2 regions of the Lysinibacillus sp. FSL K6-0075 genome follow, and region 1 is predicted to be linked to the other one. Evidence: riboswitches for the same ligand, from Rfam matches in the RefSeq annotation. Region 1 holds a riboswitch; the other holds the start of a gene.
The links. Region 1 has a riboswitch for thiamine pyrophosphate ahead of thiM (hydroxyethylthiazole kinase). Riboswitches for the same ligand answer to the same signal wherever they lie in the genome.
Positions count from the first base shown of each region.

Region 2: it holds a riboswitch for thiamine pyrophosphate, as region 1 does, so the genes downstream of both, MHB65_RS12920 (ABC transporter substrate-binding protein) here and thiM (hydroxyethylthiazole kinase) in region 1, are expected to answer to the same signal.

Region 1 is NZ_CP151947.1:3,626,945-3,635,027, forward strand. Features, by position in the region: gene MHB65_RS17750 (acyl--CoA ligase) at 1-1,009, opposite strand, end outside; TPP riboswitch at 1,200-1,297, shown strand; gene thiM (hydroxyethylthiazole kinase) at 1,385-2,152, shown strand; gene thiD (bifunctional hydroxymethylpyrimidine kinase/phosphomethylpyrimidine kinase) at 2,140-2,964, shown strand; gene thiE (thiamine phosphate synthase) at 2,954-3,598, shown strand; gene MHB65_RS17770 (alpha/beta-type small acid-soluble spore protein) at 3,669-3,884, opposite strand; gene thiI (tRNA uracil 4-sulfurtransferase ThiI) at 4,030-5,241, opposite strand; gene MHB65_RS17780 (cysteine desulfurase family protein) at 5,242-6,393, opposite strand; gene MHB65_RS17785 (GNAT family N-acetyltransferase) at 6,500-6,967, opposite strand; gene ezrA (septation ring formation regulator EzrA) at 7,058-8,083, opposite strand, start outside.
Region 2 is NZ_CP151947.1:2,621,737-2,629,819, forward strand. Features, by position in the region: gene MHB65_RS12880 (cation acetate symporter) at 1-263, shown strand, start outside; gene MHB65_RS12885 (DUF485 domain-containing protein) at 745-1,083, shown strand; gene MHB65_RS12890 (sodium/solute symporter) at 1,092-2,636, shown strand; gene MHB65_RS12895 (hypothetical protein) at 2,729-2,911, shown strand; gene MHB65_RS12900 (TatD family hydrolase) at 2,937-3,686, opposite strand; gene MHB65_RS12905 (ABC transporter ATP-binding protein) at 3,676-4,425, opposite strand; gene MHB65_RS12910 (ABC transporter permease) at 4,400-5,173, opposite strand; gene MHB65_RS12915 (thiamine-binding protein) at 5,173-5,463, opposite strand; gene MHB65_RS12920 (ABC transporter substrate-binding protein) at 5,465-6,460, opposite strand; TPP riboswitch at 6,615-6,725, opposite strand; gene parC (DNA topoisomerase IV subunit A) at 6,846-8,083, opposite strand, start outside.

The DNA of each region.
Region 1 (8,083 bases):
CCTCCATCCCCACCATTGTTCCCACCAATAATGTATTTTCCGTTTGCCCGTAGCCATCTCGTACTTGTAATTTGAATGTTTCCAAGAAAACTTTAATGACCTCACTATTTAAAGGCTCACCAGCTGATACAGCTTGGCGAATTGCACTTAAATCATATTCATGTAAATTTTCAAGCGCTGCCATAAAACGATATTCTGTTGGTGTACAGCATAGTACATTGATTTTGAATTTTTCAAGCAATGCTAAATAAGTAGCTGCTTCAAATTTACCTTTGTAGACAAATGCGGTAGCACCACTACCCAAAGTAGCAAGAAACGGACTCCAAATCCATTTTTGCCATCCTGGTGCTGCAGTTGCCCAAACAATATCATTTTCATGTACACCCAGCCAATGTGGTGCTGTTGTTCGTAAATGTGCATAGCCCCAACTATGAGTATGCACCGCTGCTTTCGGATTTCCTGTTGTTCCGCTTGTATAGGCTAAAAATGCATTGTCAGTGCTTTTAGTCGGGATAGGGTTTATGTAGGTTGTAGGTTGATTATGCATTTTTTCAAGTATGTTCTGCCAAGGTTCGTGTGCATGCCCTATGACAAATTGCAATATGCCTTGTAAATTCCCCACTTCATCAAATTGTTCAATATAAGGTTCAAATGCAATAACCGCTTTAGCATTGGCATGGTGAATACGATATTCAATATCTTTTGTTCTTAACATTTCTGAGCTTGGAATAATGGTTAAACCCGCTTTCAATGCAGCAATATACACAATATATGCTTCCACTGAACGTGGTACCATCACTAAAATGACATCACCTTTCTTTAAGCCTTGCTTGGTGAAAACATGTGCTGCTTGATTCGCTTTTTCCAATAAATGTGCATATGTAATAAATTGGACGTCTTGATTTTCTTCATAAATGATTAAAGCATTTTTTGTTGCATCCTGCGCATATTTTTCAATTTCCTCTGCTATGTTATACCATTCTGGTGCAACTAAATCTTGTCTTTTCATGGCAAATGCCCCCTTTTGCTATGACACATTATAAAACTCCTTTTTCATTATTTTCAATGGTTTACACTCAATTTCGTTAAAGTCATGACAACTATCATACTTTGCTATATGGCATCAGTCACGTTTTGTTTATAGGAAAACTAGTTATTGAATACATATGAAAAGTGTGGTACATTTTGGTCAACTAAATACAAGATTGCAGGGGGACTCGCAAGAGTTGAGAAGGTAAAACCTGACCCTTTGAACCTGTTAGTTAATACTGACGTAGGGAGCAATAGACATCGTTTTTTACAGATGAAAGGCTCTTTTTCGTGCATTTTTACACAAAAAGAGCCTTTTTTGCATGCTTACGTCCATCCACAGAGGAGGACTACAATGATATTTCAAACAATTCGTCAACAGCAACCACTCGTCCATTGCATCACCAATTATGTAGTGGCAAATTTTCAAGCAAATGGTTTATTAGCAATAGGTGCCTCACCGGTAATGGCTGATGACAGCCAAGAGGTAGAGGAAATGGTAGCGATTGCTCAAGCACTATTAATTAATATCGGAACGCTTAATGATCGTACAAAAAGCGCCATGCTATTAGCAGGTAAAAAAGCGAATGCACTTGGTATTCCTGTTATTTTAGATCCTGTTGGAGTTGGAGCCACAACTTATCGTAAGGAAACCGTCAAACATTTACTTGAGAACATACAATTTGCTGTGATTCGCTGTAATCTCGGCGAGCTTGCTGCAATAGCCGGTGTAGATTGGCAACAAAAGGGGGTCGATAGTGGTCATGGCTCCATCGCTATGGAAGCAGAAGCCACATTATTGGCTCAACGCTATCAATGCATAGTTATTGTAACGGGGGAACGTGATTTTATAACTGATGGTAAGCATAGCCAATGGATTGCTGGTGGTCATCCACAAATGACGGAAGTAACGGGTACAGGTTGTTTACTAAGCGCAATTTGCGGTGCTGCCTATCGTGTTGGACCTAACCCTTACCAGCAATTAACAGAAACACTTACTTACTATAAAAAAGCAGGTGTACTAGCATCAGCATTTACTGCAGATATCGGTGATTTTCAAATCGCCTTACTTAATGCTATACATCGTTTGTCAAAGGATGGTGAAGCTTCATGCATATTGTAACGACGATTGCTGGCTCAGATAGCGGAGGCGGTGCTGGTATACAGGCTGATTTAAAAACATTTCAGGAATTAAAAGTGTTTGGCACTTCTGTTATTACAGCATTAACTGCACAAAATACATTGAGTGTAACAGGTGTTTACCCAATTGACGTTTCCTTTATAAAAAAACAATTCGAAGCCTTAGTAGAAGATTTTTCAATAACTGCGATTAAAACAGGAATGCTTTATTCCTCAGCTATTATCAAAACAATCGCAAGTATGATCAGTGAGCTAAACATTCCACTGATTGTTGATCCTGTGATGATTGCAAAAGGTGGAGAAAGCCTATTGCAGCAAGAAGCTATCGATGCACTATGCTCAACTTTACTACCACTTGCTACGGTTGTTACGCCCAATATACCCGAAGCAGAGACACTTACAGGGAGATCTATTCATCATTTTGAAGATATGAAAGAAGTAGCTCAAAGCTTGTTACAACTTGGTGTACAATGTGTCATCATCAAAGGTGGACATTTAACAGATCCACTATATGCCATTGATTATGTATTTTTCAAAAATGGACGATCTTTTTCGATGCAATCTCCTCGAATCCAAACAAAAAATACGCACGGTACTGGCTGTACATTTTCAGCAGCACTTACTGCTTTTCTTGGACGAGGATTTGCTATGGAAGAAGCCATTATTGAAGCTAAAAAGTTTATCCAATTAGCAATTATGTATGATTTATCGATTGGAAATGGTCATGGACCCACAAATCATTTTGCTTATCAACAGCATAAGGAAGCCTGTGAGGTGATTATTCATGAAACGTGAGGATTTGCAGCTTTATTTTATTATGGGTACGAGCAATGTTCCTCATCATGAACAATCGATCTATATCCTAGAAAAGGCATTACAAGCAGGCATTACAATGTTTCAATTTCGCGAAAAAGGTCCTCATGCGTTAACTGGATTAGCCTATGAACAGTTTGCACGCCAATGTCAAAAACGATGTCATCAGTATAGTGTACCCTTTATCGTTAATGACGATGTCGAGCTAGCGATGCGACTCGGTGCTGATGGTGTTCATATCGGACAAGATGATTTACCTGTTGGAGTAGCACGTAAAAGAATTGGGAACATGATTCTTGGTGTTTCTGTCCATTCACAGGACGAATTGCAAACGGCTATTAACCATCAAGCTGATTATGTAGGGATTGGTCCAATCTTTGCAACATCTTCTAAAAGTGATGCACAACCACCTTGTGGCACATCTTTTTTACAGCAGGCTCGTTATCTTCATCCTGAATTACCGATTGTAGCAATCGGAGGAATTAATTGTAAAAATGCACATACTGTATTTCAAGCTGGTGCTGATGGTATTACTGTGATTTCAGCTATCTGTCAAAGCGAAGATATTGAACATACAGTATCTACGTTTAAGTCTTTATGTCGTATAAATAAATGATCAATAAACAAACTAAAACCAGTGCCTTTTACGGTCACTGGTTTTAAGTTTATAAATGCTTAATCAGCATTTATTGGTTGTTTGGCATACCTTTTAATTGAGATTCTGCCATTTGTACAAGACGTTTAGTGATTTCACCACCAACGGAACCGTTGGCACGAGCTGAAGCTTCAGCTCCTAATTGAACACCAAATTCTTGTGCAATTTCGTATTTCATTTGATCAAGTGCTTGTTGTACACCAGGTACTGCAAGCTTGTTTGAACTGCGGTTGTTGTTTGAAGTCATGTCTCTCACCTCCTTGTGAATATAGAATGTGCGATATTAGATTTTTAATACAAAAATTTTAGAGGTAAATTGTACCTCTATTGGAATACCGTTAATCACGCAAAAAAGCCGTCTCAAAATGGGCTTTGAGACGGCTTTTAAAACCTTATAATAGATCTGCAAATTTATCTTGTTGCTGTTCTTCTTTCTTAGGGAAAATATAGACCTCGCGATTTTTCACTGCTCGCTCGATCAATTCATCAAAATCAGAGAAGCTTTCATAATGCTCCACCTTTTCAAGCTTTGGTTTTGTTTTAGGACTTGCTGGTGTAAAAATCGTACAGCAATCTTCAAATGGCTGAATAGATGTTTCGTATGTGCCGATTTTCTCAGCCATATCGATAATTTCTAATTTATCTGTTGAAATCAGCGGACGTAGAATAGGTGTATTTGTTACTGCATTAATTGCTGTTAAGCTTTCAAGCGTTTGACTCGCTACTTGTCCAAGGCTTTCACCTGTTACAATAGCAAGTGCACCAATTTCCTCACGCACCTGATCAGCAACTTTCAGCATCATTCGGCGTGTTGTTGTCATCGATACGTTAGAAGGTACTTTTTCTTTAATAAGAACTTGTATTTCAGTAAAAGGAATGACATGCAAACGAATACTAGCACCAAATTTCGTTAATTCATTAGCAAGCACTTTAACTTTTTCCAATGAATTTTGGCTTGTATAAGGTGGACTAAAGAAGTGAATCGCTTCTAATCGTACACCACGCTTCATCATTAAATAACCTGCGACAGGACTATCAATACCGCCTGATAGCATTAATAAAGACTTCCCATTAGATCCTACTGGCATTCCACCTGCACCAGGAATGACTTGTGCCATCATATAAGTTGCATCATGACGAACTTCTACACGTAGCTCAATATCAGGCTTTTTCACTTTGACAGATAAATTTTGAAATTGCGGTAAAACATAGCCACCAATCTCACGTTGGATGGCGTGAGATTCTAATGGAAATGTTTTATCAGTACGTTTTACTTCTACTTTAAATGTATGTTGCTCGTCTTTAAATGTCTCCATAATCGTGATAGCGAGCTTTTTCATACTTTCCATCTCTTTTTCACATGCAGCTACAGGGCTAAATGATTGAATACCAAAAATTTTAGGTAAACCTGTAATTAGCGTCTGCATTTGTGCTTCGTCCTCTATAGCAATAAACATACGATCACGTTCTGTACGAATATGCAGTTGACCTAAATCAGCAAAAGCATGTCGAATATTTTCACGTAAGCGGCGAATAAAATCCATTTTGTTGCGGCCTTTTGTAGAAAGCTCACCATATCGAATTAAAATTTCTTTCCAAATCATTTACTTATTTTCTCCTTTGAGTTCCAACATTACTTCTGCAAGTACTTGTTTAAACTGTTCTATATCTTCTATTGTGTTATGTGCGCCAAAGCTAATGCGAATCACACCTTTTTTATAATGCTCATCAAGGTGTAGTGCCTCGACTACATGGCTTGTTTTCGTTTGCTTGGATGAACATGCACTTGATGTTGACACAATGACACCGCGTTTTTGCATAGCATTAATAATAACTTCCCCTTTTAAATCACGAACACTAAATGACATAATATGCGCAGCTCCTTGTGGGGTCGATAAAACATGGACTGCTTCTCCATATCCGTCTAGCTGAGCTCGAATTTCATCATGCCATTGACGGTATTTATTTGCGCGTTCGTTCATTGTTTCAACGGCCAATCGAGCCGCTTTCGCTAAAGCAACAGCTTGCGGAACTGCCACAGTACCGCTGCGCATTCCAAATTCCTGACCACCACCAAGAGCAAAAGGCTGCCATCTCACGGGTTTACGGAATGCTAATACACCTGAGCCTTTAAAGCCATGAATTTTATGACCAGAGATAGAAATACAGTCTGGGCCTTCTTCTTTAAAGGATATAGCTAATTTCCCAAAGCTTTGAACAGCATCAACATGAAAGGCTGCACGACTCATTTCATGAATCATTTTTGCTGCTTCCTTTATAGGCTGAATTGTACCCATTTCATTATTCACATGCATGATGCTAACTAAAATGGTTTCTTTTCGTATTTTAGTACGAAGCTCATCGAGAGAAATCACACCATTTCGATCAACACGAAGATATTCAACATCATAGCCCTCTTTTTCAAGCTGTTTCATCGTTTCTAGCACTGAAGGATGTTCAATTTCAGTCGTTAAAATATGCTTTCCTATATGCGTATTACTACGTGCTATGCCAAAAATAGCTGCATTATTTGATTCTGTACCACCTGAAGTAAATAGCACATTTTTTGCCTCTGTCTGCAAAATATCTGCTACTTGCTCACGCGCACGCATTAATAAATCATTTGCTTCAACACCCATGGCATGGATGGAAGCAGGGTTGGCATAATACTGTTCATTGACAGCCATGAATGCTTGCATAACCTCATTTAAAGGCTTTGTTGTTGCACTATTATCTAAATAAATTGTATTAACCATAACTTTTCACACACTTTCAAAACGTTGATTTAACGGTATTTATCATAACGCAATCTTTGGCGATTGACCACTAACTTTAACGATTCTTTAAATTTTAATTGGTATCCTACATTTTTTTCAACATCGTGATAAATTCTGTGGGCGTACTAAATTCGATCGCTTTAACAAAACCTAATTTTTCATAAAGATGGATTGCTCGCTTATTAAATAGGGCGACTGTTAAGCGAAGTGGTAGATGATGCTCTTGTTGAACTGTTTGTACAATAAACGAAAAAAATGCCGTTCCTAATCCTTGACCTGTTAGATTTGGTTTCATACCAATTCCAATATCTACACAGCATTCTATATATGCACCAATATCCTGTCCCTTTGGCACTTGTGCTGCCAAACCTGTGCAATAATAGCCGATTAACTCCCCCTGATTATTCAAGATAGCAAAGTAGGGATGATCAAGCATTTCTTGTACATTTTCATCCGATAATTCATTATTGTAAAAATCGTAAGGTTCTGCATATTGCCATTGTAAAATTTCACTTGCAAACTGTTCATTCATTTTTTTTATCGACAGCTTCACACTGAATCACATCCTCATCTATGCAATAAATAGAAAGCTGTCTAAAAAGTAATCGCTATACTTTTTAGACAGCTCAAAATGTTATTCGAATTATTTTACTGTGAATTGTTCAGCAACCATTTCTTGAATACGCTTTAAAGCACCTGGCTCCATTTCTTCCACTGCTGTACCTGCTTCTTCTAAAGCCTTCGCATAACGGAATTGGTGGAAAGCCTCTTCTGCTTCTTTTAAACGTCCGTTCAATTTCGGGTTCGATGCACGGTGACGATTACCGTACTGAATAATGCGTTCAATGAGCATCACATTTTCTATTAATTCATGTGCTTTTACTTTAACATCCTCTACGCAAAGTGTTGCTGCATTTAGATTATTATGAACCGTTCCCATATTAAGCGGTACTTCTTGCAAGCTTTGCATGACAACATAGATGTGCTCTGCAGCCTCATCAAGACGTGCATCCATCTCCTCAGGAATCCCTGGAATATTTGCCTTGTTTAATAAACGATCGGTATCTTGTAATATTTTCTTTAAGTTTTCGACTTGAGCGCGTGCCTTATTTTCATCTATTCGAAGTTTCTTCATTGTATTCGATAGATGCCCTTGTTCTTCATGAATTCGTTCTAGCTCTTCACTAATTTCGATTAACTCTTCCTGTAAGCTAGAATAAGCCGATTTTTCTTCCTTAACTCGCATGGCTAATAAATCATAGCGACGTTGCAGTGCTTCCAATTGTTTTAAAGCGGCTTTTGGAATTTCAGCATCCTTTTCATTTAAATGGTAACTTTGTTGCACATACGTTGCCTCATCATTCACTAACTTTGTAGAAGAAATGACATTGGTGATAGAGCTTAATAAACGATCACAATTTTGATCTACATAATTTTTAGCAATAACCTCTTTTTCAAGTAAATCATAAAAACGATCGATTTCTTCATTAATCTCTGTCACACGAGGTTTAACAACTTTTAAATTAAGCTCTGCAAGGTCCAGCTTTAATGCATCAAATTCTTTTTCATATTTATTAAGTGCATCTGTCAATTCTAAATGCTGTAAATAGTAAGATTGGTCTTCCATTTCTCGCTGACCATTACGCAATTCCTGAACCGCACCTGGTAA
Region 2 (8,083 bases), 1.0 Mb from region 1:
CGGGATTAGTGTCCTGTTTAATTTTAGGAGCAATGGGACCAAATGTCTGGAGCCCTGTTGAAGGTGCGGCAATTTTTGTTGGACAACCACTTGTGCCACTTGCTGTTCCAGCGATTATTACGATTCCACTTGGCTTTATTGCTGGATACTTAGGAACTGTCCTTTCACCTAACAGAGTGTCACAGGAAGAGGCAGAACGTATTTATAAAGAAATTCGTGTGAAAGCAAATACAGGTGTGTCTGTTTCTGATATTTCACATTAATATTTATACACCACCTGCATAATGAATCCTAATTCAAAAAGCGCAAAAAAATAGGCAAAAAATTCGATTTTTGGTCGAGTTTTTCGCCTTTTTTGTTATTCAATATCTACCAATTTATTTATCGAACAATATTATTCCACTTCCAAAAAACAGAAAAAATCCAATTTTCACTAGGTAAATAGTGTTTATTTTTGATTGAAAAAACGAGATTTTTTTGTAAATTTACCCTTCATTTTTTGTCAAGAATCTAGATTTCTCTTCACTTCATTTATTTATCTGAATTTTCTAAAACCCTTTATATTCTTGAGTTTACGCCATTTTTTCTCTCCTAAGAGTATTTTCTGAAAAATTTTTTTTACATAATTTTTCTGAAATGTATTGCAATTTTGTGAACTGTTTCATAAAATGAAAATGTGAATTCACTAAACTAGCAAAATCAAGTCTTGAGGTAGAAAAAATATACACAAAATGGGGAATGTTAATGGGGAACAATCAAGCAAAAAAAGGTATCGTGATTGACTATGATACAATTGCAAACCAAGAATCGTTTAAATCTCTTGTACGAAGAAAGAATTCTTTTCTTTGGTCTATGACTGCCATATTTTTATCGGCATACATGTTGTTACCAATTCTGACATCGTACACAACAATTCTACACCAAAAGGCATTTGGGGAAATTACTTGGGTGTGGATCTATGCAGCAGGTCTTTTCATCATGACATGGGGGTTATGTCATTTATATGTAGCAAAAGCAAACAGCTTCGATAGAGAAGCAAAAGCGATTATCGCTGAATACGAGAACGGAGGTGGCCGCCGATGAGTAACGGAATGAGTTTTACAGCCATATTCTTCTTCGTAGGCATTGTTGGTTTAACATTAGTTATTACATGGTGGGCATCTAAACGTACATCTTCAGCAAGTGATTTCTACACTGCTGGTGGTGGCTTAACAGGCTGGCAAAATGGACTAGCTATCGCAGGTGACTACTTATCAGCAGCATCCTTCTTAGGTATCGCTGGTGCTGTAGCATTATTTGGATTTGATGGATTCTTCTTCTCTATTGGTTATTTGGTAGCTTACTTAGTGGTATTATATATTGTTGCTGAGCCGTTACGTAACCTTGGGAAATTTACTTTAGCTGATATGATTACAGCGCGTTTTAATAACGCAAAAGTTCGTGGAACAGCTGCTTTAAGCACTATTACAATTGTTTTATTCTACATGATTGCACAACTAGTTGGTGCAGGAGCACTTATTCAATTACTTTTAGGAATCGACTATTGGATCGCCGTATTAATCGTAGGTTTCATGATGACAACTTACGTGCTATTCGGTGGTATGACAGCAACATCTTGGGTACAAATTATTAAAGCTTGTCTTTTAATGTTAGGTACAGTTATTATTTCATTCTTAGTATTAAAAGAGTTCGGCTTCAGTATTGCTACAATGTTTAAAGAAATGACAACTGTTACTGAAAGTGGCGCTGCTTATTTAAACCCAGGTCTTAAATATACAAATGGACTTGATACAATCTCTATGTTAATTGCGTTAGTATTAGGTACTGCGGGTCTTCCACATATCTTAATGCGTTTCTTCACAGTAAAAGACGCAAAAACAGCTCGTTCATCTGTTATTTGGGCTACTTGGATCGTAGGTATCTTCTACGTTCTAACAATTTTCTTAGGTTTCGGTGCAGCAGCATTCGTTGGGAAAGAAGATATTATCGCAGCAAACGCTGCTGGTAACATGGCTGCCCCACTACTTGCAGAAGCACTTGGTGGCGACATTCTATTCTCATTCGTTTGTGCGGTAGCATTCGCAACAATTTTAGCGGTAGTAGCAGGTCTTGTACTATCTGGTGCATCTGCCCTATCACATGATATTTATGGACAAATTATCAAAAAGGGTAAAATTACAGAAAAAGAGCAAGTTCTTGCAGCTCGTATCGGTTCGATTACAATCGCTGTTATTTCTATCCTATTAGCACTTGGTGCACAAACATTAAACGTTGCATTCTTAGTATCTTTAGCATTCTGTATTGCAGGTTCTGCAAACCTTCCAGTAATCATTTACACAATCTATTGGAAACGCTTTAATACAGCTGGTGCTGTTACTGCGATGTTAACAGGTTTAATCTCTGCATTAGTATTAGTTGCTATGTCACCTAACGTGTGGAATCCAGTTGAAGGTAAGGCAATTTTCGTTGGTGATCCATTAATTATGTTAACGAACCCAGCCTTAATCTCTGTACCACTTGGTTTCCTTGGTGGTTTCATCGGCACATTACTTTCTAAAGAAACAGATGATGCGAAATATCGTGAAGTTGACGTTAAAGCTAACACAGGTATTTCTGTACAGGACGTATCTCACTAATACACTCGACAGCCTCGTAAGTATCTTGCTTACGAGGTTTTACTTTTTCTTCCCTATTCGCTACTATAGATTTAAATAATGAATTGGAGGTTATGCTCGTGTCACAGTCTAACGCTAAAAAAAAGCGTATGCATATTAAACGCACAGTCGGTAAAGATGTTGAAAAAAATCGACAATCTATCTCTTTCAGTACACATGAACGCTTAACGAAAACAAAGAACGAAAAATTGGAGCATGATTATACAAAATATAAAAAGCAGTATAAGGACGATTAACTCGTACCCTATACTGCTTTTTCTTTTAAAGCCGATAGAAGGCTTTCGTGTTTTGCGTAATGATTTTGGCCGCTTCCTGTATTGACAGTCCTTTGATAGAGGCAATCACCTCAAGCGTAGAATGCATCATCCATGGCGATGTACGCTTGTTCGTAAACGGTCCTTCAAACGTCCAAGGACCATCCGTTTCCACCATCATCCGTTCAATCGGATAAGCATGAATTAGCTGTTGAATCTCCTCTTCATACAAACAATCTGGCGTAATGGAAATAAAATAACCACGCTCGATCATGCGCTTCACAACAGCTTCATCCCCTTTAAACCAATGAAAATGGGCTTGACTCATCTGATGCTTTTCCAGCAAATCACACACAACACTAGCGTCCTCATATACAGCGTGTAATACAATCGGCTTATCAAGTTCCTTCGCCAATACAACAAAACGCTCTAATAACGCCACATAAGGACGGTCATCCATCGCTTGCTCTTGCCTTAAATAATAAGGTAAACCTACCTCACCAATAGCGACCATCTCATCCTGATACGTACGAATCCAATCGAATAAAGCTGCCTCGTCGCTTGGACTTAGTAAAGGCTGTTCAGGATGGAAGCCAAAAGCAGCCTTTACTTGCTGATAGCTGTTCGATAAACGCAACGTTCTTTCACACGAGGATAGTTGCATGCTAACCGCAATCACAGCATCGACCTCTTCCAACAATAATGGAATTTCCTCATCGTTATACTGTTCCAAATGAATATGCGCATCAATCAACATACATATCACCCTTTTCTTCTTGTAAATACGTAAATAGCTGTTGCTTTAACGCTGTGAACGCTGCGGAATGTCGAATCTCCTCTTTCCGTGGTCTCTCAAAGGGCACGATGATTTCCTTTTTAACAGTTGCTGGACGTTTGGTTAAGACAAGTATGCGATCCGCTAAAAAGAGAGCTTCCTCAATACTATGTGTAACAAATAGGATTGATTTACGATACTCTTCCCAGATGGATAAAAGCCATGCCTGCATTTCCAGTCTTGTAAATTCATCCAACGCAGAAAATGGTTCGTCTAAGCATAAAATCGGCTTATCACTAACCATTGCACGAATGAACGATACACGCTGCTGCATGCCTCCTGACAGTTCGTTCGGATAGGCATGGATAAAGGAGGCAAGACCAACCTTTTCTAGCCATGCCTTGGCACGTTCCACATCAGGTTTATGCTGTAATTCCTCTACAAGCGTGACATTTTCTAAAATCGTACGCCAGGGTAATAGGCAAGGTTGCTGTGGCATATAGCCAATCGTTCCTCTTTTTTGCTGGATATCCTCTTCATTTAATAAAATGGCTCCTTGATCAATTGGCGAAACACCACCAATTAATTGAAAAAGTGTGCTCTTACCACTGCCTGAAGGACCCACAATGGCCACAAACTCACCATCCCTTACGTCAAATGAAAGTTGATCAAGGACTTTTAGTGTATCGAAGGATTTAGCGATGTTTTGAATGCTGAGCATGATAGCCTCTCCCCTTCACCATGAATTTTTCAATCAAACGAATCCCGCTAAACAATAGTAAACTCAAGAGAACAATCGCAAAAATTGCCACAAATACACGATCTGTGCGGAAGGAGGACTGAGCTAATGTCATGTAAACACCAATACCCTTTTTTGCACCGAGCCACTCCGCAATCACAGCCCCCATCACACTATATGTAGCAGCAATTTTAACGCCTGAGAAAATGGCTGGATAGGCATGAGGCCATTCCAGCTTCCAAAAGGTTTGTGCCTTGGTAGCACCGATCATGGCAAAATAATGCTTTAATTCAGGGGCCGTTTGCCTAAATCCATCCATCGCTGCAATGACAATTGGGAAAAAGCACACGAGGCAAATAATAATGAGCTTCGGTAATAAGCCAAAGCCAAACCAAATAATAAGCAATGGTGCCAAGACAAGAATGGGAACATTTTGCGACATAATAAGAATTGGATAAAACAACTCCCGAATGAATGTAAAACGATGCAACACAATCGACACCGTTAGACCACAAGCAATGCCAATGGCCAGACCTAGTAAGGCTAATTGCACCGTAGCAAATACATGTGGTAGAAAGGTTTGATACGACTGAAAGGCTTCCGACAAAATACTACTTGGCGCAGGTAATAACCAATGTGGAACTTCAGCAAAATGCACGATTAGTTCCCATATGAATAAGAGGAAGGCGATAAAAATTATCGTCCTTCCCTTTTGCAATGCACGTTTCATTACTGATATTTCTCCGTTAATGTATCCATCGTAATACCCTTTGGCTGATATAAAATTTTCACTTGTGTAATAACATTAATGGCACCAAGCTCGATCATCTTCTCATTCATTTTTTCAATGATTTGGAGCAATGTAGAAAGCTCGCCTTCCATCGTTGTTTCCAATGGATGTACCTCATATTTCACGCCAGAAGCATCGATCACAGCAATCGCTGCATCCACATAAGGTATAACATCTTCATATTTCTCTGTCTTTGGTATGATTTGCACACTGATTAATGAATTTGCCATCTTAATTGGCCTCCTTTTTAGGTAAGAAATCATTTGTAAAGGCTTGTTTCGCATCAAACTCGCCCTCTAGTACATGATTGCTAGACATCCATTTTGCATAGTTTTCCCACACAGAAAGCTTTTGCTCTCCCCATTGCTTGGCATCATCCTGATATTTATCTGCCAGCCATTCCTGACTTTTATGCACTAGCTCTTTATCTAAATCTGGAGCTGCTTCGATTAAAATATCAGCCGCTTCACTTGGGTTTTCTATTGCGTATTCATAGCCTTTTGATGTAGCTGCAACAAAGGCTTTGACAACATCAGGGTTGTCCTGTAGCATTTTTTCATTCGTAGCTAGAACAGGTGTATAGTAATCCAATTGATCACTATAATCCGTTAGATACAGCATATTAATCTTTTCCCCACGCAGCTCAGCTTCAATCCCAGTCCATGCATAATAAATCCAAGCAAAATCAATGTCTTTTTCCATCATTGTGAAGAAATCTAAATCCCCTGCATTGACGATATCTAGCTTATTGATATCTGCCTTTTCTGTTTGCATTAATGATTGGAGAACGGCTTGCTCTAATGGCGCACCCCAACCACCATAAGTTTTACCTTCAAAATCCTTTGGCGATGTAATGCCTTTTGATGCAATAGAAGCAAAGCCAGATGTATTATGCTGAATAATCGCTGCGATAGAGACCAGCGGCACATCTTGTACACGCGCCTGTGTAATGCCTTCCTGATAGCTCACGCCAAACTCTGCCTTTCCAGAAGCAACAAGCTGATCTGCGCCCGCCTCACCAGGCATAATTATCTCAACATCTAAGCCCTGTTCCTCAAAATAACCGAGTTTTTTTGCGACATACAGACCTGTATGATTCGTATTCGGTGTCCAATCCAGTACCACAGACACCTTTTTCAGCTTGTCAGTCGCCTGCTTGTCCTCTTTTTCACTACAGCCCACTAAAGTCAAAAGTGCTGCCAATAGAATAAATAACCATTTTTTCATGCGAAAGCCTCCCAGTTTGTAATATGAAAGTGTTCATGAATGAATGTTGTCACCAGAAGAAAGCGTATACAAGGTTTTCAAGCTATCGCCTGAAAACATAAAAAAACGCCTAGGATTCCTCCCAGACGTATTACAATCATTCTTCAAAACTTTGCTTTTTTGAATAGATGTTCCCTACGCTGGTACGAGCCAAATCAGGTTCAAAGGGTCAGCGTCTATCGGACACAATCTCAGCTAGCAACTACTAGCCCCCCTACATTCTTTCGCTATGAACTTTTCGATGATTATTATACCCATAGTTACACTTAAATGACAAGGTGCTATTTTTGAATAGCGATTGTATTCAAGACAAAAGCCCAGCTCTCCTAAGAGACTGGGCATGATATTAGCTAGGTTTCTGTTCTTTTTTGGCTGTTAATACATGGGAAATCGCCCCATCTGTTGCAATATCCACTTTAAACGAACCGTTGGAATGGCGATCTGCACGAGACAATGCTTGTACAGCAATTACCTCTTGAACGCCTTTTTCGGTTTCAATCACAACCTGCTCCTCGTCTGTCGCTTGTATAACTGCTACAATTCGGTGAGGATTTGCTTTTAACTCTGTTAATACTTTTAGTCCACGTTTTGCACGACTTGCTACTTCAACTTCAGCGACATTCATTTTCTTCACGGCTCCACGCTGTGTCACAATCACTACATATTGTGTAACATCAGGCTGTAGCACATTGACACCAACTAAGGCTTCTCCATCTTTTAGCGTGATCCCTTTCACACCGCCTGTTTTCACACCTGTAACGGGTAGTTCCTCCATCGGGAAACGAATCGCATAGGCTGTATCCGTTGTTAGCATCAGTTCTACATCATCCGTCACAAACGATGCATAGATCATCGCATCACCAGCCTTGACGTTCATCGTTTTAATTGGCTTTGAATAACGTGTTACCGCATAGTCTGCGAGTGGTGAGCGCTTAATTTGACCATCTTTTGTGGCTGTGAAGACATACGTATTTGGCTGTTCAAATGTTTCGAAGCCATAAACCGCAATAATCGATTCATCTTCCCCTGTTGGGACAATACTGGAAATATGCTGGCCCAGGTCCTTCCAGCGTATGTCAGGAAGCTCATGAACAGGCTGATAAATATAATTACCACGATTTGTGAACAGCAATAGATGGTGCTGTGTATTTAAGTTTGCTTCATACAATAAATAATCCGAATCCTTCATGGCAAAATCTTGCCCATTTGAAGCGGCATGAGAACGTGTCGATGTACGTTTAATATAACCGTCCTTCGTCACTGTCACGACAACCTCTTCACTTGGCACAAGGACATCTAATGTAATTTTAATTTCTTCAATTTCTTGCTCAATCTTCGAGCGACGTGGCTCTGTAAAGCGTTTCTTAATGTCTAGCAATTCTTGTTTAATAACACGTACTAGCTTAGCTTCACTTTGTAGAATCCCCTCTAGCTTCGCAATTAACTTATTTAACTCGTCCTGTTCCTGACGAAGCTCTGTAATATCCGTATTCGTTAAACGGTATAATTGTAGGCTTACAATGGCCTCTGCTTGTACCTCTGTAAAATCAAACTTCGTTTGTAAATTAAGCTTCGCATCCTTCT